Regions from separate parts of the Streptomyces parvus genome, predicted to be linked through region 1. Evidence: riboswitches for the same ligand, from Rfam matches in the RefSeq annotation. Region 1 holds a riboswitch; each other region holds the start of a gene.
What was found. Region 1 has a riboswitch for cobalamin ahead of RNL97_RS06850 (cobalamin biosynthesis protein). Riboswitches for the same ligand answer to the same signal wherever they lie in the genome.
Positions count from the first base shown of each region.

Region 2: another riboswitch for cobalamin. It lies ahead of metE (5-methyltetrahydropteroyltriglutamate--homocysteine S-methyltransferase); the one in region 1 lies ahead of RNL97_RS06850 (cobalamin biosynthesis protein).
Region 3: another riboswitch for cobalamin. It lies ahead of RNL97_RS30770 (CbtB domain-containing protein); the one in region 1 lies ahead of RNL97_RS06850 (cobalamin biosynthesis protein).
Region 4: another riboswitch for cobalamin. It lies ahead of RNL97_RS02195 (ABC transporter substrate-binding protein); the one in region 1 lies ahead of RNL97_RS06850 (cobalamin biosynthesis protein).

Region 1 covers NZ_CP135079.1:1,270,119-1,277,425, forward strand. Annotated here, with positions in the region: gene RNL97_RS06825 (hypothetical protein) at 1-561, opposite strand, end outside; gene RNL97_RS06830 (alpha/beta hydrolase) at 746-1,873, opposite strand; gene RNL97_RS06835 (class II aldolase/adducin family protein) at 1,952-2,611, opposite strand; gene RNL97_RS06840 (inorganic phosphate transporter) at 2,889-4,142, shown strand; gene RNL97_RS06845 (hypothetical protein) at 4,155-4,385, shown strand; cobalamin riboswitch at 4,536-4,667, shown strand; gene RNL97_RS06850 (cobalamin biosynthesis protein) at 4,793-5,773, shown strand; gene RNL97_RS06855 (cobyric acid synthase) at 5,847-7,307, shown strand, end outside.
Region 2 covers NZ_CP135079.1:5,874,053-5,881,359, forward strand. Annotated here, with positions in the region: gene RNL97_RS27435 (FAD-dependent monooxygenase) at 1-749, opposite strand, end outside; gene RNL97_RS27440 (oxygenase MpaB family protein) at 831-1,697, opposite strand; gene RNL97_RS27445 (lipoate--protein ligase family protein) at 1,738-2,802, opposite strand; gene cobF (precorrin-6A synthase (deacetylating)) at 3,021-3,890, shown strand; gene RNL97_RS27455 (hypothetical protein) at 3,901-4,098, opposite strand; cobalamin riboswitch at 4,488-4,677, shown strand; gene metE (5-methyltetrahydropteroyltriglutamate--homocysteine S-methyltransferase) at 4,855-7,170, shown strand.
Region 3 covers NZ_CP135079.1:6,637,152-6,644,458, reverse strand. Annotated here, with positions in the region: gene RNL97_RS30780 (SDR family oxidoreductase) at 1-660, opposite strand, end outside; gene RNL97_RS30775 (CbtA family protein) at 873-1,628, opposite strand; gene RNL97_RS30770 (CbtB domain-containing protein) at 1,727-1,942, opposite strand; adenosylcobalamin (AdoCbl) riboswitch at 1,987-2,080, opposite strand; gene RNL97_RS30765 (histidine phosphatase family protein) at 2,207-2,797, shown strand; gene RNL97_RS30760 (4'-phosphopantetheinyl transferase family protein) at 2,867-3,586, opposite strand; gene RNL97_RS30755 (metallophosphoesterase family protein) at 3,583-4,563, opposite strand; gene RNL97_RS30750 (hypothetical protein) at 4,722-6,941, opposite strand; gene RNL97_RS30745 (glycosyltransferase family 2 protein) at 7,011-7,307, shown strand, end outside.
Region 4 covers NZ_CP135079.1:274,393-281,699, reverse strand. Annotated here, with positions in the region: gene RNL97_RS02210 (acyl-CoA dehydrogenase family protein) at 1-493, shown strand, start outside; gene RNL97_RS02205 (acyl carrier protein) at 588-863, shown strand; gene RNL97_RS02200 (beta-ketoacyl-[acyl-carrier-protein] synthase family protein) at 860-2,083, shown strand; cobalamin riboswitch at 2,201-2,387, shown strand; gene RNL97_RS02195 (ABC transporter substrate-binding protein) at 2,448-3,494, shown strand; gene RNL97_RS02190 (FecCD family ABC transporter permease) at 3,497-4,582, shown strand; gene RNL97_RS02185 (ABC transporter ATP-binding protein) at 4,579-5,358, shown strand; gene RNL97_RS02180 (PRC and DUF2382 domain-containing protein) at 5,462-6,508, opposite strand; gene RNL97_RS02175 (adenosylcobinamide amidohydrolase) at 6,737-7,307, shown strand, end outside.

The DNA.
Region 1 (7,307 bases):
GGCGGACGCGGTTCTGCCGGGTCCCAGGGGCACTTCGCAGCGCTCCTCATGGAGTTCGGCGACGCGCTGGCCGAGGAGGTCCAGCAGGGCCGGGACGGTGACGGGGCCCGCCGAGAGCTGGAGGAGGGAGAGCACCTGGGGCACGGCCTCGACGGCTTCGGCGACCGCGCCCGCCTCGATGCCCTCGGGTGCGGCGTGGACGAGCGACCAGGCGTCGAAGAGCGCGACCCAGCCGCGCAGCACGGCGGAGTCGTCCCGGTCCCAGGCGCGCAGCCGCCAGCCGGGGCGGGCGGTGTCGCCGTGGAGTTCGACGAGTCCGGCCAGCCGGGCCCGGTCCCAGCCGGCACGGACCTGCGCCGGGGAGAGCTCCAGGGCGGTGGCCGCCCGTTCGAGGGCGTGGGCCGCGAGCGGGGCGGCGGTGCCCGGCCCCGGGGTGCCGGCCGCCCAGTGGGCGATGCGCACGGCGTCGGCGAGCACCGCCCTGGCCTGGCGGGCCAGTTCCGCGCGGGGCGGGGTGCCCTCGGGGGGCCGGGGAGCCGGCCTGGTGCGCCGGGTGGTCACGGCCTTGCGGGCGGTGGCAAGGGGTCGCGGGCGGACAAGTCGCAGCCTGGAGTCGCGCGGAGTACGGGACGTCACGGGAGCAGTCTTGCCCCTGACGGCCCGAAAGCCCAAACGGAAGCCGTTTCACCGGTACGTGAAAGGTTCCCCGCGCGCGGCGGCAAGGGGGAGAGTTCACCCCATCGGCTCACATCAGGGGGGTGAGGAAGCGTCGCAGGGTCTCCTCGTAGCGGGCCGGGGCGGCGTTCCACATCGACGCATGCGGAGCCTGCGGTACGGCGTGCAGGCTGACCAGATCCGCGCGGCGGGCGGCGAGTTCGCGGGAGGGGCCCCACGGGGCGATCGTGTCGTCGGGGCCGTGCAGGATCAGGGTCGGGGTACGCAGGGAGGCCGGTACGGAGGTCTTCAGCACCGGGGTGGCGCCCATCTGGGTGCGGCCCTGGGCGGCGCGGACGGCGAGCGGCAGCAGGGCGGCCGGGACGCCGCGGGCGGCGGCCAGGGCGCGCAGGGTGACCGGCCAGTCCAGGACCGGGGAGTCGAGGACGATGCCGCTGATCCGGTCGCGGAGCGGGGATTCGACGGCGGCGTACAGGGCCATGGTGGCGCCGGTGGACCAGCCGTGGACGATCACGTTCCGGGCGCCGTACCGCAGGGCGTGGCGGACGGCCGCGTCGAGGTCGCGCCACTCGGAGGCGCCGAAGTGGCCGAGGCCGTCGGCGGGGCGGGGGGCTCCGGGGTCGCCGCGGTAGGCGAGGTCGAGCACGGGGAAGCCCTGCTGGTGCAGGAACCCCATGAGGTTCATGGGGTGGGCCCGGGTGGTGCCGAGGCCGTGCGCGGTGATGATCCAGGTGTCGCGCGTGCCGGGGACGTACCAGGCGGGGAGGGCACCGAGCTCGCCGGGGATCTCGACCTCCTGGTGGTCGAGGCCGAGGTCGCAGCCGGGGTCGCCGCCGTAAAGGGCGGGGGTGAGCCGGACCTTCACGCCCGGTTCGAGGATCCCCTGGCCGACCCTCTCCAGCCTGCGGACGACGGTGTCGGCGCCTTCGGAGGCCCCTTCGACGACGGGGCCGACGACCGCGTGGACCCCGGGTCCGGCGAGGCCCCAGGTGCCGGGCCGGAGCGCCGAGAGGGAACGGGTGAGGGTGACCTGCCCGGCCGCGGTGGCGTGCACGGTGAGTCTGCGGTCGGCGGGGAGGGGACGTCGGGGCGTCGCCTTGAGGGCGGCGGCGCTGGCGTACCGGCCGGCCGCGACCGCTGCCGCGCCGACGCCGAGGATCGAGGTGACGGCCGCTGCCGTCGCGGTTACCGGGCGCACCGCTTCAGTCTCGCGGGGCGGGAGCCGGGCTGCCAGCGGGCGGGGGCCGTCCGGGGGCGGACCCCGGCCCGCCCCCGGTCAGCCGCGCTGGCCGTATCCCTTCAGGGCCTCGGTCACCTCGGCCAGCTGGGCGGTGGAGAGCAGGGCCGGGGTGCGGCCGGGCACCGAGCTCGCGGTGAGCCAGAGGCGGCACAGCCACTCCAGTTGGGCGGTGCGGTCGTAGGCCTGGTCGAGCGTGCCGCCGTAGGTGACGGTGCCGTGGTTGGCGAGCAGGCACCCGGTGCGGTCCCGGAGGGCCTCCAGCATGGCGTCGGCCAGCTCCGGGGTGCCGTAGCGCGCGTAGGCGGCGGTGCGGACGGGGCCGCCGAGGATGGCCGCCGCGTAGTGCACGAGCGGGACCTCGGCGACGAGGGTGGAGACGGCGGTGGCGTGCACGGCGTGGGTGTGGACCACGGCGGCGGCGTCGGTGGAGCGGTAGACCGCCAGGTGGAGGGGGAGTTCGCTGGTCGGCCCCAGGTCCCCGAGGACCTGGCGTCCTTCCAGGTCGACGCCGACCGCGTCCCCGGGCCCGAGCCGGTCGTAGGGCACCCCGCTGGGCGTCACCAGGACGAGGTCGCCCACGCGGGCGGAGACGTTGCCGGAGGTGCCGACGACGAGGCCGTCCGCCGCGCTCCGGCGGGCCGTGTCGACGACGTCCTGCCAGACCTGGCGGACGGATTCCGGCTGCTGCTCGCTCATGGGGCGAGCGTAGGGGGGAAGGCGCGCAACCGGAACGTCACCCGGGGAGTGACGGGGATCTCTTCAGGGTGCCGAACGGCCGTTCAAAATGTTCGCCAACGGGCGGCAAAGGGCAGCCCACGCCGCGCCCCTCCGGCCTCGGACAACCCCACCCGCACACAAGCGGAAGCACTGGGCTCCGCTTGGGGTCACCGTAGCGCCCTGCCCAGTTCATCTTCCGTTCACCCAGGTTGCCTACGGTCCACGAGCCACTGACGTCGAACGATTGCCTGGGTAAATGGAACACATCACGCTGCTGCTTGCGATTGTGGTCGTAACAGCTCTCGTGTTCGATTTCACGAACGGTTTCCACGACACCGCCAACGCGATGGCGACCACCATCTCGACCGGCGCACTGAAGCCCAAGACAGCGGTGGCCATGTCCGCCGTTCTCAACCTGATCGGCGCGTTCCTGTCGGTGGAGGTCGCCAAGACGATCTCCGGCGGGATTGTCAACGAGGACGGCCTCAGAACCGAGGTCATCTTCGCGGCGCTCGTCGGCGCCATCCTGTGGAATCTGCTGACCTGGCTGCTGGGGCTGCCTTCCAGCTCCTCCCACGCCCTGTTCGGCGGTCTGATCGGCGCCGCGGTCATGTCGGCCGGCTGGTCCTCGATCAACGGCGGCACCGTCGTCACCAAGGTGCTGCTCCCCGCGATCGCCGCCCCGCTGGTCGCCGGCATCGCCGCGATGCTGGCCACCCGGCTGACGTACCGGATCAACCGGAACGTCACCGACCCGAACCAACTGAAGTCGACCGCCAAGGGCTACCGGGCCGGGCAGATCGCCTCCGCCGGTCTCGTCTCGCTCGCCCACGGCACCAACGACGCCCAGAAGACGATGGGCATCATCACCCTCGCCCTGGTCACCAGCGGTGTCCTGGCCCCCGGTTCCAACCCGCCGCTGTGGGTCATCGTCTCCGCCGGTGTCGCCATCGCGCTCGGCACCTACCTCGGTGGCTGGCGCATCATCCGCACCATGGGCAAGGGCCTGACCGACCTCCGGCCGCCGCAGGGCTTCGCCGCCCAGACCAGTGCGGCGACCGTCATCCTGGCCTCCTCGCACCTCGGCTTCTCGCTCTCCACCACGCAGTCCTGCTCCGGCGCCGTGATGGGCGCGGGCCTCGGCCGCAAGGGCGGCGTGGTCCGCTGGTCCACCGCCACCCGGATGTTCGTCGCCTGGGGTCTGACGCTGCCGGCGGCGGGTCTGGTCGGCGCCGCCGCCGAGTTCCTGACCAAGCAGGGCACGTGGGGCATCGCCGTCACCGCGATCCTGCTCGTCGGCGGCTCCTTCGCGATCTGGCTGGCCTCGCGCCGCCAGCCCGTGGACCACACCAACGTCAACGACGCGGACGGCGACGAGCCCCAGGGCATCGTCACCACGGCCATCGCCGCGGTCCAGCCGCCGCCCGTCGGGGTCCCGGCCGCCGACCTCATCACCACCATCCCGGCCTCGGCTCCCGACGACCCGGCCCGGCCGCCGGCCAAGGTGTAAGGAAAGATCCGCATGAAAATCGACTGGGCAGCTCTCGCCTCCGTCTTCGGTGTCAGCCTCGTGGTCACCGTCGCGCTGGTCGGCCTCTTCACCCTGGGCATCGTCGCCCTCTCCAAGCAGTCCGCGACGGCCGGAGGCAGCGCCTCCGGCGGATCGGTCGCGCTGGCCCGCACCGGTGCGTACGCCTGCTTCGGGCTCTGCGTGGCGGCGGTCTCGTACGGGATCTATCTGATCGTCGCCTGACCCCGTACCCCGCACTCCCCCGGGCCGGACACACCCTCGTGTGTCCGGCCCGATGTGCGTCCGCCCACAGTGGAGCCCCGCAGGTCAACAGCGAGTTGACGGCTGTTCTCGGGGCGTGGTGGACTGCCTGAGCCATTTACGGCGACAGCAGAGGAAGCCGGTGTGAATCCGGCGCGGTCCCGCCACTGTCACCGGGGAGCACTCCCCCACACCGGACGTCACGGCTCGCGGTACGCGGGCTGGAAGGCCGGGGGAACTGCGGATCCGGGAGCCAGGAGACTCTCGTCGCCGGTCACGTCGAACCAGGGCGCGGACCCTGAGTGAGGACCTACGCCATGCCCGGCCGCCGTGCGCCGCTTCCTGTCCCCCTCCGTGTCGGAACGCCTCTTTCCGCGACGGGCTGAGCCGTGCGTGCCGACCGTGTCTTCGCGTACGGCGCCACGGCCGGGCTGATCGCCGACGCGCTGCTCGGCGATCCCCGCCGGGGCCACCCCGTCGCCGGATTCGGCCGCGCCGCGGCGCGGGTCGAGTCCCTGTTGTGGCGCGACGACCGCGGCCGGGGCGCGCTGCACACCCTGGTGTGCGCCGGAGGCGCCGTGGGGGCCGCCGCGCTGACCGCCCGCGCCGTAGGGGGACGCCCCGCGCTCGCCGTCACGCTGACCGCCGCCACCGTCTGGTCCGTCGTCGGCGGTACGTCGCTGGGCCGGGAGGCCCGCGCCATCGGGGGCGCGCTGGCCGCCGGGGACCTGGAGGTGGCCCGGGAGCGGCTGCCGCATCTGTGCGGGCGCGATCCGCACGCGCTGGACGGGCCGGGGATCGCCCGCGCGGTCGTGGAGTCGGTCGCCGAGAACACCTCGGACGCCGTCGTCGGTGCGCTGGTGTGGGGGGCGATCGGCGGAGTGCCGGGGCTGGTCGGGTTCCGGGCGGTGAACACGCTGGACGCGATGGTCGGCCACAAGTCGCCCCGCCACCGCCGCTACGGCTGGGCCTCGGCCCGCCTGGACGACGTGGCCGGCTGGCCGGGCGCCCGGCTGACGGCCGCGCTGGCCGTGGTCGGCGGCGGGCGGCCCGCGGAGGCCGTACGCGCCTGGAGGGCGGACGCGCACCGCCACCCGAGTCCGAACGCGGGACCCGTGGAGGCCGCGTTCGCGGGGGCGCTCGGCGTAAGGCTGGGCGGCACGCTCGCGTACGCGGGGCGCGTCGAGCACCGGCCGGTGCTGAACGGGGCGGCCGGGCGGGACGTGCGGGGCGCGGACATCGAGCGCGCGGTGCGGTTGTCGCGCCGGGTGAGCGCGCTGGCCCTGGGGGTGTGCGTGGCGGGCCGGTTGGCTGCGGGCCGCCTGGCCGCGCGGCGGTCGGTCGCGGGGCGGAAGCGGGGTCGGGCATGAGCGGTACGGCAGGGAACGGTATAGCGGGGAGCAGTACGGCACGGTCGCGTGCGGTACGGGAACGGGGGCGGGCATGAGGGGCGGCGGGCTGCTGGTCGCGGGAACGACCTCGGACGCGGGCAAGAGCGTCGTCACGGCGGGCATCTGCCGCTGGCTGGTGCGCCGGGGCGTGAAGGTCGCGCCGTTCAAGGCGCAGAACATGTCCCTCAACTCCTTCGTGACCCGCGAGGGTGCGGAGATCGGGCGGGCCCAGGCGATGCAGGCGCAGGCCGCCCGGGTGGAGCCGACGGCCCTGATGAACCCGGTGCTGCTGAAGCCCGGCAGCGACCGGTCCAGCCAGGTCGTCCTGATGGGGAAGCCGGTCGGCGAGATGAGCGCCCGCGGGTACCACGGAGGCCGTCAGGAGGCGCTGCTCGGCACGGTGACCGCCTGCCTGGAGGAGCTGCGGTCGACGTACGACGCGGTGATCTGCGAGGGGGCCGGCTCCCCCGCCGAGATCAACCTCCGGCGCACCGACATCGTGAACATGGGGATCGCGCGCGCCGCCCGCTTCCCCGTGCTGGTCGTCGGGGACATCGACCGCGGCGGGGTCTTCGCCTCGTTCTTCGGGACGACGGCGCTGCTGAGCGCAGAGGACCAGTCGCTGGTCGCGGGCTACCTGGTCAACAAGTTCCGGGGGGACGTCTCGCTGCTGGAGCCGGGCCTCGACATGCTGTACGGGCTGACCGGGCGGCGGACGTACGGGGTGCTGCCGTACGCCCACGGGCTCGGCATCGACGAGGAGGACGGCCTGCGGGTCTCCCTGCGGGGGGCGGTGCGGGAGTCGGTCGTGGCGCCGCCCCAGGGGGAGGACGTGCTGCGGGTCGCGGTCTGCGCGGTGCCGCTGATGTCCAACTTCACGGATGTGGACGCGCTGGCCGCCGAACCGGGCGTCGTCGTGCGGTTCGTGGACCGGGCGGAGGAGCTGGCCGACGCGGACCTGGTGATCGTGCCGGGGACGCGCGGCACGGTGAAGGCGCTGGCCTGGCTGCGGGAGCGCGGCCTCGCGGAGGCGCTGGTGCGGCGGGCTGCGGAGGGCCGGCCCGTGCTGGGGATCTGCGGCGGGTTCCAGGTGCTCGGTGAGCGGATCGAGGACGAGGTGGAGTCGCGGGCGGGGGTCGTGGCCGGGCTGGGGGTCCTTCCCGTGCGGATTCGCTTCGACCGGGACAAGACCCTGGCGCGGCCGGTCGGTTCGGCGCTGGGCGAGACCGTGGAGGGGTACGAGATCCACCACGGGGTGGCCGACGTACGGAGCGGGGAGCCGTTCCTGGACGGGTGCCGGGTGGGGGCGGTGTGGGGGACGCACTGGCACGGCTCGCTGGAGAGCGATGCGTTCCGGCGGCGGTTCCTGGTGGAGGTGGCCCGGGCCGCCGGGCGGCGGTTCGTTCCCGCGCCGGACACGAGTTTCGGGGTGCTGCGGGAGGAGCAGCTGGACCGGCTCGGGGATCTGGTGGAGGAGCACGCGGACACGGATGCGTTGTGGCGCTTGATCGAG
Region 2 (7,307 bases), 4.6 Mb from region 1:
CCCGCCGCACCGGAGGCCTGCCGCGCGGCGGACAGCTCCGGCGGCACCAGCATCGACATCCGGTAGCGGCCGTTCCCCGGCAGCGGGACGCAGACCAGCAGATCGTCGACCGCGCCGTCCTCGCCGCGGTGCATCGAGCGCACCCCGTACCCGGGCGGCAGGTCCCACCCCACCTCCACATCGGCCAACATGTACTCCTCGGGGAACGCGCCGCCCTCGAAGGTGAGCCCGAGCCCCTTGCGCACCGCGGAGTGCGCCCCGTCGCACCCCACCAGGAACCGGGAGCGGACCTCCGTCTCGTCCCCGGACGTCGTCGTCAGCCGGCTGGTCACCCCGGCGGGATCCTGGGCGAACGCCACCAGCGCGGTCGACCGCTCGATCCCGGTGCCGTAGCGCCCGAGGAACTCCTCCAGAAGGCGCTCGGTGTCGCACTGCGGCAGCGCGGCGAAGCCGTACGGCACCTCGGGCGGCAGGGCCAGTTCGACCCGGCCCTGCTCGACCCCGTTCACGTACGTCAGCTGCCCGCGCATCGGGACCGCCGCGTCCAGCACCTCCCGCACCAGGCCCATCCGCTCGAAGAGCTCCAGGGTGCGCGGCTGGACGCCCACCGCCTTGGCGTACGGCAGCCGGGCGGGCAGCCGGTCCACGATCCGGCAGGCCACCCCCGCCCGCCGCAGTTCCGCGGCCAGCGTCAGGCCGACCGGGCCCGCGCCCACCACGAGGACGTCGGTCGATTCGCTGCGTGTCACCGGGGACTCCCGTCGTGGGCCCCCCGCGTACGGACCCCTCCATCGTCCTGCCCGCGGCGGCCATCGGCACCCGGACGGTCCTCAGCTTTCCGCAGGCGGGGTCATCGCCCACCGGATGGTCCTGGTCAGGGCCTTCCCGGCGGGCCGCACGCAGACCTCCTCGACCCCCGGCACCCGGGGCAGCCGCAACGGCTCCCGGGCCCAGGCCGGGAGCGCGGCCACGGCGTTCGCGGCGAGCACGGCGTACGGGGGACGGGCCGGCCAGGGCAGCGGCGGGTGCAGAAGAATGAAGCGGGCCGCGTCCAGGGCCTCCTGGGTGGCGCGCAGCTCCGGGCGGTAGGCGGCGATGCGCTCCGCCAGCTCCGCCCGGTCGTGCGGCGGGTCGGGGACGCCGAGGGCGTGGGCCACCGTCGCCATGTCATGGATGTACCCGTCGCACCCCGCGCCGTCCAACGGCCTTGCCCCGTACCGCTGATGGGCGCGGAGGAAGCTGTCCACCTCGGCGATGTGCACCCAGCACAGGAGGTGCGGATCAGCTGCGTGGTAGGGCTCCCCGGAGGGAGCGGTCCCGCGCACCCGGTCGTGCACGGACCGTACGCGGTCCACCGCCTCCTGGGCGTGCTCGGCCGTGCCGAACGTGGTCACCGCCAGGAACGTGCTGGTCCGCTGGAGCCGCCCCCAGGGATCGCCCCGGAAACCCGAGTGGCCCGCTACGGCGGCCATGGCGAGGGGGTGCAGCGACTGGAGGAGCAGGGCGCGCAGCCCGCCGATGAACATGGACGCGTCCCCGTGCACCCGGCGCACCGGCCTGTCCGGGCCGAACCAGCGGGGGCCGGGGGTGTGGTGGATCCGGGCCCGGTTCTCCGGCCCGGAAGGCCCCGCCACCCGGGCGAACAGGCTCCTGCCGAGCCGTTGCCGTACTCCGGAGCCGGACGCCGCCTTGTCCATACGACCCAGTATGCGGCGGCGACCATCCGCACCGGGAGCCCTACGGCACCCGGGCCGTCCACCCCGGCGTGGCGAACTTGGTCCGTACGAGCTCCTCGGCGCGGGCCAGCTCGGCGTCGGTCACGCTTCCGGTGGTGAGGCCGTGCCGCCTGCGGAACGAGTCGATCATCCGCTCGATCACCACCTGGCGCGGCAGTCCGGTCTGGCGCCGCAGCGGGTCCACGCGCTTCTTCGCCGACCGGGTGCCCTTGTCCGACATCTTCTCCTTGCCGATGCGGAGCACCTCCAGCATCTTGTCGGCGTCGATGTCGTACGCCATCGTCACGTGGTGCAGCACGGCCCCCGGCCCGCCGTCCGGCCCGACCACCCGCTTCTGCGCGGCCCCCGCGATCTTGCCGACGTCGGTGGCGATGTCGTTGAGCGGCTGGTACCAGGCCTTGATGCCCATGTCCGCGAGGGCTTCCAGCACCCAGTCGTCCAGGTAGGCGTAACTGTCGGCGAAGGACAGCCCCGACACCAGCGCCTGCGGCACCGCGAGCGAGTACGTGATGGTGGAGCTGGGCTCGGCGAACATCGCGCCGCCGCCCGAGATCCGGCGTACGACGTCCACGCCGTGGCGCTCCACCCCCGCCGGGTCCACCTCGTTGCGCAGCGACTGGAAGCTGCCGATGATCACGGCGGGGGAGTCCCACTCCCAGACCCGCAGGGTCGGCGGCCGCAGCCCCGCCGCCACCTCGGCGGTGATCACCTCGTCCAGCGCCATGTGCAGCGCGGGCGACTGAGGCGCGTCGTGGATCAGCTGCCAGTCGTAGTCGCTCCACTCCGTGGCCTGCGCCAGCGCCCGGCGTACGGCGATGGCGACGCCCTCCGCGCTCAGTCCCAGCATCACCGTGGAGTCGGGCAGCGCCGCCTCGATCCGGGCCGTGAGCCCGGCGGTGTCGGTGGTGGCGGGGGCTCCCTCCAGAGCCGCGTCGATCGCGAGGATCGCCTCGTCCGGTTCGAGGAAGAAGTCCCCGGCGACCCGGACGTCCCGCAGCGCCCCGCCCGCCACCTCCAGGTCCACCACGACCAGCTTGCCGCCGGGAACCTTGTACTCACCGTGCACAGCGCCGCCTCCAGCTCTCTCAGAGGGCCCGGCTCGCCGCATGGAGCCGGACACAACCGGATACAACGCACATCACGGTGTGGATCATCCCCGGTGCGGGGCGGGGGCGCGGTGGGGGCGACGCGCCGGGGCGGGGCGGGGTCGTGGACGGGCCGGTCCGGGCCGCCTGGTGAGTCCGCCCCGCCTCGCCCCTGGCATGATCGGCCGACATGGCAGACATGGCAGGCACCAGCGATGCACCCCGGCACATCCTGGTCATCGGTATGGGCGCCGGCGACCCCGACCATCTGACCCTCGCCGCGGTGAAGGCCATGCGCCGGGCCGACGTCTTCTTCGTGCTCGGCAAGGGCAAGGAGAAGGAGTCCCTGACCCGGCTGCGGCGCGACCTCCTCGACGAGCACCTCACGGGCCCCTACCGCGTGGTGGAGGCCGGCGACCCGTGGCGCGACCGCACCCAGGACGATGCCGCGCGCTACACCTCCGCCGTGCACGACTGGCGCCACCGCCGCGCCGACATCTGCGAACGCCTGATCATCGAGGAGCTCGCACCGGGGCAGTGCGGAGCCTTCCTGGTGTGGGGCGACCCGGCCCTGTACGACAGCACGCTCGCGATCCTCGACGACATCCGGGGGCGCGGCACGGTGGAATTCGGCCATGAGGTGATCCCCGGCATCAGCAGCGTCTCCGCCCTCGCCGCCCGGCACCGCGTCACCCTGAACCAGGTCGGCCGCCCCCTTCGCATCACCCCCGGCAGACGGTTGGCCCAGGGCTTCCCCGAGGACGACGGCGACATCGTCGTGATGCTCGACGGCCATGAGACGTTCAGCTGTCTGACGGGCCGGGGCCTGTGGATCCACTGGGGCGCGTACATCGGCACCCCCGACGAGATCCTGGTCTCCGGCCCGCTCGACGAGGTGGCCGACGAGATCAGCCGCCTGCGCGCGGAGGCCCGCGAACGGCACGGCTGGATCATGGACACCTATCTGCTGCGGCAGGGGCCGCGCGGCGAGAAGGCGGCGGGCGACGAGGGGGCGGCGGGCCGCCCGGCGGAAGGCGCGGACGGTTCGGTGGGCGGCCCGCTCGGCTGACCGGCCGGGGTCAGCGCCGGGACTCGTGTTCCCGGATGACGCCCAGTCCATGACCGAGGCTCGGGCACTCGGCGCTCAGGTCGTCACCTCGCACCAGGTAATTGTCCACCCGGCCGTCCGTCGGCCGCTCGACCGCGCGGTACTGCGTGCCGTTCACGGTGATCGTCCAGTCGTCGCCGTCCTGGGCCCACCCGACTGTCTTCTTCATATGACGTTTTCCGTTCCTCGATCGGGCCTGCCGGGGATCGGCAGGCCCGGGTAGTGGGAAGAAGAACGGCTTGTGACGCTCCGTGGTTCCGCATTCTCCTACGCCATTCGGTTACATCCGGGTCACTGCCTCCGCACAGTCGAGACGAGCGACCTGACCGACGGTCAGGGAGCGAATGGCCAGCAGTCGAACGGTCGGGGAACTGGATGAGCGTCGGCGCGCCGCTCGCGGGACGGGTGCCGCGGGTACGAGGCGTACACCGGTGCACCGGACCGCCCCGGGCGATGCGGGCCGGAGACGGCCGGAAAGGGCCGTCCGTGTCTCACGTCACCGTCCGCAGTGTGAACAGCGGTGTGCGCCCGGTGGCCGTCCGCCTAGGCTGGCCGGTGCAGCTGGTTCGCCCTGTCCGCCAGGCGGGGTGTCGTAAGAGGGAACCCGGTGGGAATCCGGGACTGCCCCGCAGCGGTGAGTGGGAACGACCGCCGTCATACGCACTGGGCCCGGCCGGGTCTGGGAAGCGACGGCCATTAGGTGTCTGCCCCGGCAGACGGGCCCGCGAGTCCGAAGACCTGCCCGTTGCCCGCACGCGACCGTTCGCGTGCGGAGATCTCGGTGACCTCGTGGGCGGGTCGGCGGAACCATCAGGTGGACGGGCACGGTTGGACGTGGCCCGGTGTCCGCCCGATGCGTCATCCCTTCGCGACCGCGTCCCGTCCCGGGATCTGCACCGCAGACACGCTCGCGAAGGAGAGTCACGTGACAGCGAAGCCCCCAGCCGCGGCAGCACGGGCCACCGTGTACGGCTACCCCCGCCAGGGTCGGAACCGTGAACTGAAGAAGGCCGTCGAGGGCTACTGGAAGGGCCGCGTCAGCGCCGACGCCCTCCGGCAGACCGCCGCGGAACTGCGCCGCGCAGCCTGGCAGCAGCTCGCCGAGGCCGGCGTCCACGAAGTCCCGACCGGTGACTTCTCGTACTACGACCATGTCCTGGACACCAGCGTCATGGCCGGCGCCGTCCCCGAGCGGCACCGCGACGCGGTCCGCGCCGACGCCCTCGACGGCTACTTCGCCATGGCCCGCGGCACGCAGGACGTCGCGCCGCTGGAGATGACGAAGTGGTTCGACACCAACTACCACTACCTCGTACCCGAGTTGGGGCCGGACACGGTGTTCGCCGCCGACTCCGCCAAGCAGGTCGCCGAGTTCAAGGAGGCCCTCGCGCTCGGCCACACCCCGCGTCCGGTCCTCGTCGGCCCCGTCACCTACCTCCTGCTCGCCAAGGCGGCCCCCGGTGTGGCCGCCGGCTTCGAGCCGCTCACCCTGCTGGACCGGCTCCTGCCCGTGTACGCCGAAGTCCTCGCCGACCTGCGTGCGGCGGGCGCCGAGTGGGTGCAGCTGGACGAGCCCGCCCTCGTCCAGGACCGCACCCCCGCCGAGCTGAACGCCGCCGCCCGCGCCTACCGCGAGCTCGGCGGAGTCACCGACCGGCCCAAGCTGCTGGTCGCCTCCTACTTCGGGCGGCTCGGCGAGGCGCTGGCGGTCCTGGCCAAGGCCCCCGTCGACGGGCTCGCGCTCGACTTCACCGGGACCGGCGCGGGCAACCTGGACGACCTCGTGGCCGCCGGCGGGCTGCCCGGCAAGCGGCTGGTCGCAGGCGTCGTCAACGGCCGCAACATCTGGATCAACGACTACGAGAAGTCCCTCGCCACCCTCGGCACCCTGCTCGGCCTCGCCGACCACGTCGAGGTCTCCGCCTCCTGCTCCCTGCTGCACGTCCCGCTGGACGCGGAGGCCGAGCGCGACATCGACCCGCAGATCGCCCGCTGGCTCTCCTTCGCCCGGCAGAAGACCGAGGAGATCGTCGTCCTGGCCCGCGGTCTGGCCTCCGGCACGGACGCCATCGCGGCCGAACTCGCCGCCAACCGGGCCGATCTGGCCTCCCGCACCGATGCCGCGATCACCCGCGACCCGGCCGTACGCGCCCGTACGGCGGCCATCACCGACGCGGACGGCCGCCGATCCCAGCCGTACGCCGAGCGGACCGCAGCGCAGCGCGCCCACCTCGGGCTGCCGCTGCTGCCGACCACCACCATCGGCTCCTTCCCGCAGACCACCGAACTGCGCACCGCACGGGCGGACCTGAGGGCGGGACGGATCGACCGGGCCGGGTACGAGGAGCGCATCAAGGACGAGATCCGCGAGGTGCTCGCCTTCCAGGAGAAGGCCGGGCTCGACGTCCTCGTGCACGGCGAGCCCGAACGCAACGACATGGTGCAGTACTTCGCCGAACAGCTCACCGGCTGCCTCGCCACCCAGCACGGGTGGGTCCAGTCCTACGGCACCCGGTACGTCCGCCCGCCGGTCCTCGCCGGGGACATCTCGCGCCCCGGGCCGATGACGGTGCGCTGGACCGCGTATGCGCAGTCGCTCACCGAACGCCCGGTCAAGGGCATGCTCACCGGGCCGGTCACCATGCTCGCCTGGTCCTTCGTCCGCGACGACCAGCCGCTCGGCGAGACCGCCCGCCAGGTGGCCCTCGCCCTGCGGGACGAGGTCGACGACCTGGAGGCGAACGGCACGTCGGTGATCCAGGTCGACGAGCCGGCGCTGCGCGAGACGCTCCCGCTGCGCGCCGCCGACCACGCCGCTTACCTGGAGTGGGCGACGGAGTCCTTCCGGCTGGCCACCGCCGGTGTGCGGCCGGAGACCCAGATCCACACCCACATGTGCTACGCCGAGTTCGGCGACATCGTGCAGGCCATCGACGACCTCGACGCCGACGTCGTCAGCCTGGAAGCCGCCCGCTCCCACATGCAGGTCGCCCGCGAACTGGCCGCCCACGGCTACCCGCGCGAGGCCGGACCCGGCGTCTACGACATCCACTCCCCTCGCATCCCCAGCACCGAGGAGGCAGCGGCCCTGCTGCGCAAGGGGCTTGAGGCCATCCCGGCGAAACGGCTGTGGGTGAACCCCGACTGCGGCCTGAAGACCCGTGGCTGGCCCGAGACCCGGGCCTCCCTGGAGAACCTGGTCGCCGCCGCGCGGAAGGTCCGTGCGGAGCTGCCATCCTGAGCGGCGTGAACCGGGCCCGGTGCGGGAGCGGCCGCCGCCGCTCCCGCACCGGGCCGAACCCGTCCGCACCGGTGCGTGTCCGAGCCCGCTGATAGCGTGCCGCTTCCGGACCGAAGATCACGAAAGGGCGGGGTACG
Region 3 (7,307 bases), 5.4 Mb from region 1:
CCGTTCCAGCGGCGGCTGGGCGGCCATCCGTGCGACGGTCTCCTCGTCCTTGCCGTCCAGGAAGAGAGCGGTGGCGGTCGGCCCCGGAGCCACGGCGTTGACCGTGATGTCCCGGCCGCGCAGCTCCCGGGCGAGGATCAGGGTCATGGCCTCGACGGCACCCTTGGTCGCGGCGTACGCGGTGTAGCCGGGGAGGGCCAGCGACAGCACCGAACTGGAGAAGTTGATGATCGCGCCGCCCGCGCGCACCCGCCGCGCCGCCTGCTGGTCGACGACGAACGTGCCCCGGATGTTGGTGCGGTGCATCCGGTCGAGCGTGTCGAGTTCGAGCTCGGCCAGCGGGGCGAGCGCCATGACCCCCGCCGCGTGCACCACCACGTCGATCCCGCCGAACGCTTCCTCGGCAGCATCGAAGAGAGCGGCGACCGCCACCTCGTCGGCCACGTCCGCCTGCTGGGCGACGGCCTCGCCGCCCGCGGCGGTGATCGCGGCGACGGCGGCTTCGGCCTCGGTCCGGTTGCCCGCGTAGTTCACGACGACCGCGAAGCCGTCGGCGGCGAGCCGTTCGGCGCTCTCGCGGCCGATGCCCCGCGACCCTCCGGTGACCACGGCCACCCGGCGAGGCGCGGATGCCGATGCGGCTGCGGACTGTTCGGTCATGGCAATGCTCCTGGCGACTGGGGTCGCGGCGGTTCCGTGAAACCCGATGTTATCAACGCTAACACCAGATCGATAGCAACGCTACCCCCGCGATCGTAGCGACGCTCAAAAGCGTCGCTACCCCCCTCCGGACCCGCCCGCACACGACAGAACCCGCCGGACTCTCCCGGCGGGTTCTGTCGTCCAGGTCAGTGTGCGCGCGTCCGTACGGCTCAGTTCACCGCACTCGCGGTACGCGGCACCGCCGCACGGACGGCGGGATTGAGAAGCCGCTCGGTGAGATAGCCGAAGACGATGCCGAAGGTGCTCCACAGCGTCGCCTGGACCGCCAGCGTCGCGAGCCGGAACTCCCACAGCAGGGTCGCCGGGAAGTCCTTGCCCACCTCGTCGAAGGAGGGGAGGAAGGCGTGGGCGAGACCGATCAGCAGGACGAAACCGGCGACGGCCGCGATGCTCGCGTTCCAGTTGCCCAGGCGGGGTGCGAGCCGCTTGCCGATGATGACGGCGGCGACGGCCAGCAGCACGCTGAGAGCGACCATCAGGAAGAACAGTGTGGTGCGCTCGCCGATCGTGTCCGGGTTGCCGACGGCGGGCGGGTTCGCCGGGTACTTGAGGAACGGTACGACGTAGACCGTGAGCAGGGCGGCGCCCGCGATCAGCGCCGCCGTGGCCCGGGGGCCGAAGTCGCCGATGCGGCCCAGGGCGTAGCAGAACACGAGGGCGGCGATCCCGCCCACCGCGACGCCGAATACCAGGACGCCGGTGGCGAGTCCGCCGGTGGCCTGCATGGTGCGGCTGACCAACTCCTCGCCGCCGCCGTGGTCATGACTGTGGGCCTCTTCGAGGGCGATGGCCGCGTCCACCTGGGACTCGCCGAGGAAGTAGGCGACGACGAGCGCGAGCGCGCCCGCGATCAGACCCGCGAGCATGCCGCGCACGAGCAGGGCTCTGACAGATATGGGGTTCACGATGGTTTCCTGATTTCTCTTGCTTGCCGCTGCCGGCCGCGTCCGCTGACTCCCCCGGGGGGTGATGTCCCGGGCGGGGCCCTGGTTCCTCAGGTGTCTCAGTGGCAGGGGAAGCCCAGCAGATGGCGGCCGTCGTGAACCCACTCGTGGACGCCTTCGCCCGAGATGAGTGCGGTGGCGCCCTGTTCGGCGCCGACGAAGTACAGCAGGACGAGCATGAGAATGCCGAAGAAGACCGCCCACGGGGCAAGGGCCTTCGCCGAGATCGGAGTGATCTCGGATGTCTCCGTCGCGGAAACGGCGGAGTGTGCCATGGCAGAACCTCCTGTGGGAACACGCGTCCCTGTCGTGGCGCTCAGACGAAGGTGCCGGGTCTGACTTCCCGCCCGGAGGCGGGTTCACAGTGGCGCGACCGTGCCGGATTCTCACCGGACTTCCGTCCCACCCTCGTCATGGTCGACGCGACCCTACCGCCTGTGCGCAGGCGCCGCCATGGTCGAATGTGCGGCGTCACGGAGGGCGGACGCCTTGGGGCGACAAGGCTGTGGGGCCCCGGGTACGGAATGGGAAGCAGGGACATGACAGTACGGGTGGTGTTGGTCTCACCGGCGATGAACGCGGCGCTGCGGGAGGCGCGCTTCGACGGCGACTCCCCCCTGGACCGGTCCGGCCGGGAGAGTGCGCGGGCCGCCGCCGGTACGGTGCCGGAGACCGGGCTCGTCCTCAGCGGCCCCTCCGGCCGGTGCCGCGAAACCGCCGAGGCCCTCGGACTGACGGCGCGGGCCGAACCGGCCCTGGGCGGCTGGGACCTGGCGGACTGGGCCGGCCGCCGCCTCGACGAGGTGGCCGCCGCCGAACCCGCGGCGGTGGCGGCCTGGCTCGGCGACCCGTCGGCGGCTCCGCACGGCGGCGAGTCGCTGGGCGCCCTGGTGACCAGGACCGGCGCGTGGCTGGACTCCCTCGGCGGACCGGACGCGCCGGGCGCGAGCTTCCTGGCGGTGGCCGAGACCGCCGTCGTCCGGGCGGCGGTCGTCCACGGCCTGCGTCTGCCCACGGAGGCGTTCTGGCGGCTGGACGTCGCCCCGCTGACGCTGACCGAACTCAGCGGGCGCTCCGGCCGGTGGAACGTGGGGCTCGGACGCCCGCTCACCGCTCCCCCGGCCGGCTGACCCCCACGGCCCGGCGCTCACCGGCCGGACGGGCACCACAGCCCACCGCTTCTCACGGCCGACCGGCCGTCACATTCCTTTGTTCATCCGCCAGTCGGGCCGGACCAGCACCGCCGTGGTGACGATGTCGTCCTCGACCCGCCACCGCCCGTGCAGCGTCGTCGGCAGGGCCGGATCGGTGAGCAGCAGCCGGGCGGCGAAAGTGCCCTCGGCGGCGGTGGGACCCCGGGACCCATGGCCGCTTCCCGGACCGTTGGTGCGATGGAACGTCAGATCCGCCTGGACGAAGTCGAGTTCGACACCGGTGACCGGGTACCAGGTCTTGAATACGCTCTCCTTGGCGCTGAACAGGATGCGGTCCCAGTGGATTTCGCCCGGGACCTCCGGCGCGGGCGGACCGATCCGCTCGCGCTCGGCGGGCAGGGTCACCAACTCCCTTACGCCGGTGGGGAGTGGGGCGTGCGGCTCGGCGTCGATGCCCAGCGACAGCACGTCCGTCGCACGGGCCAGCGCGGCCGCCCGGTAGCCGGCGCAGTGGGTGAGCGTGCCGACGATTCCTTCGGGCCACAGAGGTCTCCCACGGTGGCCGCGGAGTACGGCCACGGGTGGCAGGCCGAGTCCGGCCATGGCGCGCCGGGCGCAGGCACGGGCCGTCGCGAAATCGTTCCTGCGTTTGGCCACGCTCTTGGCGATCAGCGCCTCCTCCTCCGGGAAGAGGGCTCCGTCCGGGACGGTCTCCGCGCGGGTGGCGGCCGAGGAGACGTCGGCGGGCAGCAGCAGCTCGATCACGAGGGGCCTCCGGGGGTGCGCGGCTGTGCGGAGGGTCCTGCCCCGGTCTGTTCCGGTGGGGCGGGCTCACCCCCGTACGGGAGGATCTGCCGCAGCAGGCCGCGCGGGTGGCCCCGCTCGCGCCACTCCCTGGGGTAGCCGATGGAGACCTCCTCGAAGCGCACGCCGTCGTACCAGGTCGTACGGGGGATGTGGAGGTGGCCGTAGACGACGGCGGCGACGTTGAAGCGGCGGTGCCAGTCGGCGGTCAGTTCGGTGCCGCACCACTGGGCGAACTCCGGGTACCACATCACCGACGTGGGTTCGCGGACGAGCGGCCAGTGTCCGGCGAGGACGAGGGGTATCTGCGGGTCGTGCTCCGCGAGCCGGCGGCCCGTCTCGGCGACCCGGGCACGGCACCAGTCCTCCCGGGTCGGATAGGGGTCGGGGTGCAGGAGGTACTCGTCGTTGCAGACGATGCCGCTCTGGTGCGCGACGGCGAGCGACTCCTCCTTCGTGTGCGTTCCCGGGGCGCGGAAGGTGTAGTCGTACAGGAGGAAGAGCGGCGCGATCGCCACCGGCCCGTCGGGACCCGGCCAGAGCGGGAAGGGGTCCTCCGGGGTCGTCACTCCGAGCTCCCGGCACAGCTCGACGAGGTGGTCGTAGCGGGCCTGGCCGCGCAGTTGGACCGGGTCCTTGGAGACGGTCCACAGCTCGTGGTTGCCGGGGGTCCAGATCACGTGGGCGAAGCGTTCCGCGAGGAGCCCGAGCGCCCACCTGATGTCCTCGGGCCGCTCCGCCACATCACCCGCGACGATCAGCCAGTCCGCGTCGGACGCCGGATGCAGGGACTCGACGATCGGCCGGTTGTCGCTCACCGCGGCGTGCAGGTCGCTCACGGCCAGCAGACGGCCCCGGCCCCGCTGTGGGGATCCGTCGCCGGGGGTCGGTGCGGCGGCGGGTGCACCCTGCGGTGCCGGGTCGCTCGGAGGTCTCATGGGCGCTGGGTTCCCGATCTGTCGGCGGTCGTCCGGCTCCGTCCGCACGGTGGGGAGCCCCTGGGGAAGTAGCCTCTCACGCTCCCCTCCGGCTCTCCCGGGGTTCGGGGCACGGCCGCGTCGGCTGCCGGACGTGCCGTCGGGCGGGCATCGTGCCGTCAGTCGCCCTGGGTGCGGCGGGAGTTCAGCTCGTTCACCGCTCCGAGCGCGTCGCCGATCGTCGTGTAGTCGACGGCGATGAAGGTGACCGGGCTGCCGCGCTCCGCCTCGCAGGCCCGGATCCGCTCCAGGACCCAGTCGCGGGCATTGACACGACCGGCGTCCAGGCGGCTGCCGCCGGCGTTGGTGATGAAGTGGTTGAGCAGGAAGAGCTGCTTTCCCGTGCCGCCCCGGTAGGGGGCGCAGGTCATCTCGGAAGGGCTACGGAAGGCGAACGGGGTCTCCATTCCGTACCGGTAGAAGTTGCGGTACCAGGGGGCCGGGCCGTCGGCCTTCTCTGCGAACACCACCAGCCTGCGGCCGCTGTCGATCATCTCCCCCAGAGTGGGCCACGGGGCGTCCGGGTCCCCGTCGGGCGTGTGCAGGAGGTCGTCCAGGCCGGCCGCGTCGAACGCCTTCTCGGTGTCCTCGGGGCTGATGTCGTCCTGGACGATGAGGGTCACGATCTCGCTGGGGTGGGCGCGCAGCCAGGCGCCGATGTCCTCCAGGGCCGGGACCAGTTCGATAGCCCCGGCGCGGCAGACTCCGTGGCAGAGCCACAGGCCCTCGCGCGGCGGATTGGCCTTGTCGATGGCGCCGGTGATCAGGCGCCGCTGCTCGGGGGTGAACTCGGGTGAGTCGAGCCGTGCGGCGATGTCCTGGGGGCTCTCCCAGCGGTACGTGTCGAGCTGGAGGGCCCGGACCCCCGTGTTGAGCTGGGTGGTGATGTCGGGGTCCTGCAGCGGGCCGATGAACCGGTCGGCGGTGGTGGACATGGCGTTGTGCGAGGTGAGGTAGGCGGCTTCGTCGTAGCGCAGGTCGCACAGCCGGCTGCTGCCCAGGCACTGGCGGGGTGCGGACGGGCCGAACACGGGTGGCACGACCAGGACGCCGACCAGTGCGGCACAGGCCACGCCCGCCGCCGCCGTCCGCACGGCCGTCGGGGTCGGGGTCGGCATCCGGTCGGGGCGCACCAGCAGCACCCAGCCCGCGCCCGTGAGGAGTACGCCGCCGACGAGGGCCGCGAGCGCGGCACCGAGACCGGTGGTCGCCGCCTGGTTCACGGCGTTGTGCTGGAGGTCGTCGACGAGCGAGGTGACGCTCGGGGCCCACGAGGGCGGTGTGGCGAACAGGCGCCCGCCGGTGATCAGCCGGGCCAGGAGCACGACCGCGCCGGTCAGGACGCCCGCGCAGGCGAGCGCCTGGCCGAGCCGCATCAGCCTGCGGGCCGAGGTGGTGGGGCCGGTGAACCATAGGGTCACGAGAGCGGACAGCGCGAGGGTGAGGGCGAGGACCTGGAGCACGGTCAGGAGCCTGATGGTCTCGCGCGCCTCTTCGAGGGCGGTGAGGTCCGCCCCGGCGGCGGTCAGGGTGCCGGTGAGATCCCACGTACCGTCCTGGAGGGTGGTACGGAGGTCCGCGGCCGCGGTGCGGGAGCCGCCGGAGAGCGCGGCGGCCGCGGTGACGGCGAGCGCGGTCGACACGTCCCCCTCGCCCAGCGCCACTTCGATCTCGGGGCGCAGCGCCGTCCGCTGCCGCTCCGGTACGGCCGTGAGGAGGGCGTCGGCCGCGCGGTCGGCCTGGTCCTCGGTGAGCGGCAGTCTGGGCAGTTCGGGGGCCCGGCCCTCCTTGAGGTCGTCGAGGCCCGAGGCCAGGTCGGCGGTGAACCGTTCGAAGTCCGGCCGGTCGCGGCCCTGGACACTGGCCACCAGGTCGCCGAAGTAGACGCGGGCGAGATCGGCGAGGTTCTCCAGCACCGGGGCCAGGTCGACGGTCAGCCGGAGCTCGTCGCTCTCGCCGCGCAGATAGCCGGTCACCGCATCGATCTGCTGGTCGGTGAGGGCCCGGACCGTGGCGGGCGGCAGCACGACCTTGATGTTCGACGTCACCAGCGCCTCGGGCACGGGCAGATGGGCGAGCAGATCACGGGTGACGGGCGAGATCTCCGGGTCCACGAGCACCTCGCCGTAGAGGCGGTCGTAGGCCGACTCCTCGTCCAGCACCGCCTGGTAGAAGCCGGGTGAGGCGACCGTGGAGCGGACGGTCGCGGTGAGCGCGACCGTACTTACGCACAGGACGGCCAGGAGGAAGGCGAGCACCGGCACGAGGCGGCCGGACCGGCGCGGGGGCGTGGTGCCCCCCACGGGCCCGAGCGGGTTCGCTATCGGTTCGGCGCTCACCCACCCAGCCTATGCGGAATATCAGCTTTTATGCATGAATGATGAGACTCAGGAGCTGAGGAGCCCGCCGTGCACCCCGTCCACCTGGCCGTGCTGATGACGAGTCACGACCGCCGCGCGCGGACGCTGTCCGCGCTGCGCGCCCTGGAGGAGCAGCGCGGGCTCCCCGCCTGGACGACGCTGGGTGTGCATCTCGTGGACACCGGCAGCACCGACGGTACGCCGGAGGCGGTGCGGCTGCGCCATCCGGCGGTGGAGGTCATGTCGGTGGGCGCGGACATCCCCCGCAACCAGGCGCTGCGCATCGCGAGCCGGAACAGCCGCAGCGGCGGCGGGGGCGGAGGCCCGCTCGGCGGCGCCCCGGGC
Region 4 (7,307 bases), 1.0 Mb from region 1:
CACCCTGCCCGGGGGAGAGGCGCGCGAACGGCTGACCGAGCTTCGCCGGCTCTTCGCGCTCCGGTGGATCGCCCGCAACAGCGGTGACCTGATCGCCTCCGGACGGCTGACCGCCGATCAGGTCGCCCTTCTGTCCGACGCGGTGGAGGAGGCGACCGCCGTCGTGGCCGAACACACCCCCGCCCTGGTGGCGAGCTTCGCCCTGCCCGAGCGCCTGATGTCGGACTGGCCGATCGCCGGGCCCCGGTACGCGGACGTCTACGACGACCCCGAGGGGGCCTGGCACCGGAGCCGCGGGGCGGGAATCCGGGGCCGCGCGGCGGAGTTCCGGCGGCCCGTCTGCGGCAGCCGGAGGCGCCCGCTGCGCGAGAAGGTCGCGGCGCTCGGCACCCGTGGGGTCCTCCTGGCGTACTGGGGAACCGCATCGGTGATCTCCCGATGGTTCGAGAAGCCGCAGGTGAGCGTAGACGAATCGGTTCACCGGAAGGCGTAACCGGAAGATTGTCTTCCAGTTATTCCGTGCGGTGGGCAACACCGTTTCCCCCACCGCTCGGACGATCTCGACGAACCCGATGAGAGGAATCACCATGAAGGCCATTCACCCCAAGATCACCGAGGTCCTGACCGGGACGTTCAAGGTGCCCGCCCAGGAGGTCCTGCCGGAGTCCACCATGGACAGCCTGGAGATGGACTCCCTCGCGGTCGCCGAGTTCGCCGTCATCATCAAGGAGACCCTGGGCGTCGACGCCGACTCCGAGAAGCTCTACAAGGACGCCACGCTGGCCGACATCTCCGCGTACATCGACGACGCCGTCGGCAGCGCGGCGGCCGAGGCGGCCGTGCCGGTGAGCAACACCCGATGAAGCGACCCGCCATCGCCGTGACGGGACTGGGGATGATCACCCCGGTCGGCCACACCACCGACACCACCTGGGACGGAGTCCGCGCCGGCGTCTCACCCGCCCGCACCGTCCCCGAACTGCAGGGCTGCGCCGTCGACTTCGCCTGTACGGTCTCCGGCATCGACCTCGACGACGCGGTCGGCGGCCGGTCCGCGTTCCGGATGGGCCGCTACGTCAAGTTCGCCCTCCTGGCCGCCCGGGAGGCGGTCGCCGACGCCGGGCTGGACCCGGCGCACTGGGACGGGACCCGGGTCGCCGTCGTGGTCGGCACCAGCAGCGGAGGATCCGCGGGACTCACCGAACAGGCCGTCGCCCTGGAACGACGCGGCCCCGAGGCCACCTCGCCGTCGGGCATCCTGCTGACCATCCCGAACATGCCCGCGGCCGAGATCGCCATCGCGATGAAGGCCACCGGGCCGAGCCTGGCCCCGTGCACGGCCTGCTCGTCCGGGGTGACCGCACTCTCGGTGGCCCGGGACATGCTGACGCTGGGACAGTGCGACATCGCCATCGCCGGGGCCACCGAGTCGATCGTCTTCCCCGTCGCCATGACCGGCTTCGCCCGCTCCGGCGCAGCAGCACCGCGGGACGGCGACCCCGCCCGCCTGTGCCGTCCCTTCGCCGCCGACAGGGCCGGAATCGTCATGGGCGAGGGCGCGGCCGTCATGGTCCTGGAACGGGCCGAGGAAGCCCGCGCCCGCGGCGCCTTTCCCCGAGCGCTGATCGCGGGCACCGGGGCCACCACCGACGCTTACCACCCCACCAGCCCGCACCCCTCCGGGGAGGTCGCGCGGGCGGCCGTCGACGCCGCGCTGCGCGACGCGGGCTGGCGGGCCGAGGACGTCGAACACGTCAACGCGCACGGCACGTCGACCCCGCGGGGCGACGCGACCGAAGCCGCCCTCATCGGCCGGGCCTACCCGCACCGGCCGCCCGTCACCGCCCCGAAAGGCGTACTGGGCCACTGCATGGGGGCGGCCGGCGCCATCGAGGCGGGCCTGACGATCCTCACGCTCCAGCACGGGGTGATCCCGCCGATCGCGAACCTGGACGCCCCCGAGCCCGGGTTCGCCATCGACTGCGTCACCAAGACCCCACGCGAGGTCCCCGTACGACGTGCCGTCAGCCACTCCTTCGGCTTCGGCGGCCAGAACGCGGTCATCGCCCTCCAAGCCCCGTAGGGCGTCCCGGCCCGCCCCGGAGGAACCCGCGCGGCCGGTACGGCGGGCAGACCCCGCGCCGCACCGGCCCCGCGGACCACGACCCGCCGCACCGCGCCCGAACCGCGGGAAGACACGTGATAGCTTGCCGGGGCCAGTCGAACCCCAGCGACGGGGTCAGGGAATCCGGTGCGAATCCGGAACTGACGCGCAGCGGTGAGGGGGACGGGCGGGGCCACGGCCACTGGAGCACACGCGTGCTCCGGGAAGGCGTCCCGCCCGGACGAACCCGAGTCCGAAGACCTGCTGGCGCCCGCGCCCGCACCGGGGCACGGGAACCGTACGACGGGCTCCGCGGCTGGGCCCAGAGACACAGAGGTCCTTCGTGCTGTCCACGGCCACCCCCGCCCCGATACGTACCGCCGCTCTCCTCGCGGCCGGACTCCTCCTGCTGACCGCCTGCGGCGGGGGCGGGGGCACCGGGGCCGCCGACGGGAAGAAGGCCGGGGGCTTCCCGCTCACCCTGAAGAACTGCGGGCGCACCGTCACGGTGAAGGCCCCGCCCCGGCAGGCCGTCTCCGTCGACCAGGGTTCCACCGAGATCCTCCTCTCGCTCGGCCTGGCCGACCGGATCGCCGCCACCGCCACCTGGAGCGACCCGGTGATGAAGGGCCTGGAGAAGGCCAACGCGGGCGTCGAGCGGATATCGGTGAACCGGCCCTCCTCGGAGAAGGTCCTGGACATGGAGCCCGACTTCCTCTCCGCCTCCTTCGCCTCGACCCTCGCCAAGGGCGGCGTCGCCCCGCGCGAACAGTTCGAGAAGCTCGGCGTCCCGACCTACATCTCGCCCGCCGACTGCGTCGGCAAGGACAACAGCGGCAGCGGTGACGGAGCCCGCACCGCACCCCTGACGATGGACAGCGTCTACACCGAAGTACGCGAACTGGCCCAGGTGTTCGGCGTCCCCGAACGCGGCGACGCCCTGGTGAAGAAGCTCCGGGCCCGGGTGGACAGGGCGACCGACGGCGTCGACGCCTCCGGCACCTCGCTCCTCTACTGGTTCTCCGACTCCAAAGCCCCCTACCTCGCGGGATGCTGCGGGGCCCCCGGCGTCATCACCGAGGAACTCGGAGCGAGGAACGTCTTCGACGACACCCGCGACGAATGGCCCCAGATCAGCTGGGAGACCGTCGCCGACCGCAACCCCGACGTCCTGGTCATCGGCGACCTCAGCCGCACGACGCAGACGGCCGAGAGCGCCGAGAAGAAGATCGAGTTCCTGGAGTCCAACCCGGTCACGAAGACGATGGACGCCGTCAGGAACCGCCGCTACGTGCTCCTCAGCGGCCAGGCCATGAACCCGACCATCCGGACCGTGGAGGGGCTGGAGCGCGTCGCGGCCGGACTGCGCGACTTCGGGCTCGCGGAGTGAGGGTGAGCACGGACAGCCGTACGGCCGCGAAGGTGGCCGACGCGCCGCCTGCCGCCGCTCGCCGGGCCCGGGCCGGGGCGCCGCTCACCGTGCTGCTCCGGGGCGGCGGTCTGCTCCTCCTCGTTGCCTCCGTCGCGGTCGCCGTGACCATCGGGCCCGCCCGGATCTCCGTCCCCGACGTCTGGTCCACCGTCGCCGCCCACCTCGGGCTCGGCACGAGTGATCTCAGCCCGATCCGCGACGGCATCATCTGGAACCTCCGCATGCCGCGTACGCTCCTCGCCGCCGTGTGCGGCGCGGGGCTCGCGGTGTGCGGCACGGTGATGCAGTCGCTGCTGCGCAACCCGCTCGCCGACCCCTTCGTCCTCGGCGTCTCCTCCGGCGCCTCCACCGGGGCGGTCATGGTGGTCGTCCTCGGGGTCGGCGGGGGAGCGGTGTCGCTGTCGGCCGGGGCGTTCGTCGGGGCGCTCCTCTCCTTCGCCCTGGTGCTGCTGCTCAGCCACACCCTCGGCGGCTCCACCGACCGCGTCGTCCTCTCCGGCGTCGCCGCGATGCAGCTCTTCTCCGCCCTCACCTCCTTCGTCGTGATGACCTCCGCCGACGCCGAGCAGACCCGCGGGGTGCTGTTCTGGCTCCTCGGCTCGCTCAGCGGCGTCGGCTGGAGCGAGGTCGCCCTGTGCTCCGCCGTCCTCGCCGTCTGCCTGGTGATCTGCCTGGCCCACGCCCGTACGCTCGACGCCTTCGCCTTCGGGCAGGACGCCGCCGCCGCGCTCGGCGTGAACGTCGCCCGCACCCGGATCGTGCTGCTGTGCACCACCGCCCTGCTGACCGCCGCCCTGGTCAGCGCCGCCGGGGCGATCGGCTTCGTCGGTCTGGTCCTGCCGCACGCCGCCCGCGCCCTCACCGGCTCCGGTCACCGGCGGCTCCTCCCGGTCACCGCGCTCGCCGGGGCGGTCTTCCTGGTCTGGGTCGACACCCTCGCCCGGACCGTCCTCGACCCGCAGGAAGTACCGGTCGGCGTCGTCACCGCGCTGATCGGCGTCCCCGCCTTCGTCCTCGTCCTGTACCGCACCCGGAGCACGTCATGAGCGTTTCCACCGGCCTGCGCGCCGACCGTGTCGGCCGCGAGGCGGGCGGCCGGCTCATCCTCGACGGCGTCGCCATCGCCCCGCCGCCCGGCTCCACCGTCGGGCTCCTCGGCCCCAACGGCTCCGGAAAATCCACCCTGCTGCGGATCCTCGCGGGTCTCCTCGCCCCGGACGCCGGCGTCGTCACCCTGGACGGCGACCCCCTCGCCGGTCTCGGCCGCCGCACCGTCGCCCGCCGGATCGCCGTCGTCGACCAGCACGCGGTCACCCAGGCCGACCTCAGCGTCCTGGACGTCGTACGCCTCGGCCGCATCCCGCACCGGCGCGCCTGGTCCGCCCCGGACCGAACCGACGAGGACGCCGTCGCCGACGCGCTGCGGCGCACCGGGCTCACGGACCGCGCCGGGCAGTCCTGGCACACCCTGTCCGGCGGCGAACGCCAACGCGTCCAGATCGCCCGCGCCCTGGCCCAGCAGCCCCGCGAACTCCTGCTGGACGAGCCGACGAACCATCTCGACATCCAGCACCAGCTGGACCTGCTCGCCCTGGTCGCCGGCCTCCCCGTCACCAGCGTCGTCGCGCTGCACGACCTCAACCTGGCCGCGATGTTCTGCGACCGGATCACCGTGATGAAGGCCGGCCGCGTCGTCGCCGGAGGCACCCCCGCCGAGGTCATCACCGAGGAACGCATCGCGGACGTCTACGGCGTGCGGGCGGTCGTCACCCCGGACGGTCCCGACGGCCGCCCCTCGGTACGGTTCCTGCCGCGCCGCTGACCGCTGGCGACGCAGGACAGCCCGCCGGGCGGGCCCGTTGAACGAGCCCGCCCGGCGGCCGAGGACGTGGGAGCGGCCTTCCGGCCACCTGAGGTCGTGCGGGTCAGCGGCGTCGCCCCCGGCCGAACTCGCCACCGGCGTCCTTGCCGGTGCCCATGTCCTTGCCGTCCGCGTAGTCGATCTTCTCCTTGCGGATCTCGGCGGAGACTTCCTTCTGCTCGGTGACCCGGTTGGTCTCCAGCCGGACCCGCTCCACCGGCACGGCCTCCTTGCGTACGGTGGCGCGTTCCGCGTGCAGGGTGACCTCCACGTCCTGCTCGCCGAAGTCCGTGGTCCCGGTGGTCTTCTCGCCGGGCTGGAGCGGTTCGCGGACCACCCGCACCTCTTCGTGCGAGACCGGCACGGTCCGGGTGACCTCCTCGGTCACCACGTACTTGTGCAGCCGCGCCTTGCCGCTCTCGTACTCCTCCTTGCCGACGTGCAGCTGCTCCTCGGAGCGGATCATCTCGTCCTTGCCGCTCATGTCGGCTGCCCGCGACGTGCCCGCACCGGCGCCCGCCATCGGGCGCGCCGTGGCGGAGGCGTCCGTGTCGCGGTGCCTGCCCGTACCGCTGCCTGATCCTGCCATGCCCGCAGCTCCTGTCGTTCCCGCGCCGGCCGTCCCGGCGCTCGTCCCGGCCGTGGTCGCCTTCCCGGTCGCCTTGGCGCCGGGGGGCGTTCCGGTACCCCGGGCCGTGCCCGCGGCACCCGCCGCGCCCATCGCCCCGGTTCCGGCGACGGTCGGCGCGTCCATGCCGCCCGGCCGGTTCTCACCGAGATTGCCGGTCTTCCGGCTCAGGCCGTAGTGCCGGTACAGCTCCTCCTCCTCGGCCACGGAGAGGTGCGCGTCCGCGTCCACCCGGGGTGCGTCCTTGACGCTCTCCTTCGGATGGGCGACATGCAGGTCGGAACCCACTCGACGGGCTCCGGCGAGCGGGACGAAGCTCTCCTTCATACCGAACAGGCCGGTCTTGACCGTGACCCAGTCGGGCTTGCCGGTGTCGTCGTCGACGTACACCCGGCCCACGCTGCCGACCTTCTCGCCGTCGTTGTCGTACACGGTCAGACCGTCGAGTTCTCCGGAATCCGTGAAACCGTCAGCGGCTCCCATAACCGATTCCTCCTCTCGGGCACGCCCTGTGGCTGGCTCCACCGGAGGTGGCGCGTCCGGATTCCATCGCGCCTCACCCGCATGGACGCTGCAACCGCCCGCCCGCCCGGATCGCGGCTCCCGGAAGCCCGGTACGGGGCTCCGGCCCCGTACGACGGCACCGGGCCACTCCGGAACCCGTTAGGCCAATCGGGTGAGCCGCCGGGGCTCGCATAGGATCGGAGAACCGTGGCGGCCACAGGCCGGACCACCGCCGACCCGCCGAGCCACCAGGGGTGCGCCATCTCTTCCGTACGTCTCGGGCTTCCCGCGCAACGCGGTGAACTGCGCGCCCGGCGCGAGGACGGGCAGCACCTCCACCACCTCGTATGGCGGCTGGGGCCGGGCGCGCGGGTATGCAGCAGCGCGGTCCTCGGCGGGGGCCTCGGCCCCCGGGCCTGGATCCTCAACGCGCAGGTCCCCGGTGGCTACCCGCGCCTCGACCCGGACCGCCACCTCGCCGAGATCGCCGCAGCGGAAGGGCTCACGGGGCCCGGCGCCGGGCTGATGACCGCCGCCGACGTCGCCGCGCACACGACCGCCCGGGACGGCGGCGTCACGGCGACCGTCACGGCAGGCCTCGGCGTACGGGGTTGGGCGGCGGCCCCGGAGATCGCCGCGGGTGTTCCGGCGGTCCCGTTCCGGCCCGGGACGGTCAACATCGTCGTCATCCTGCCCGCCGCGCTCTCCGACGCCGCCCTCGTCAACGCCGTCGCCACCGCCACCGAGGCCAAGGTCCAGGCGCTCCTGGACGCCGGAC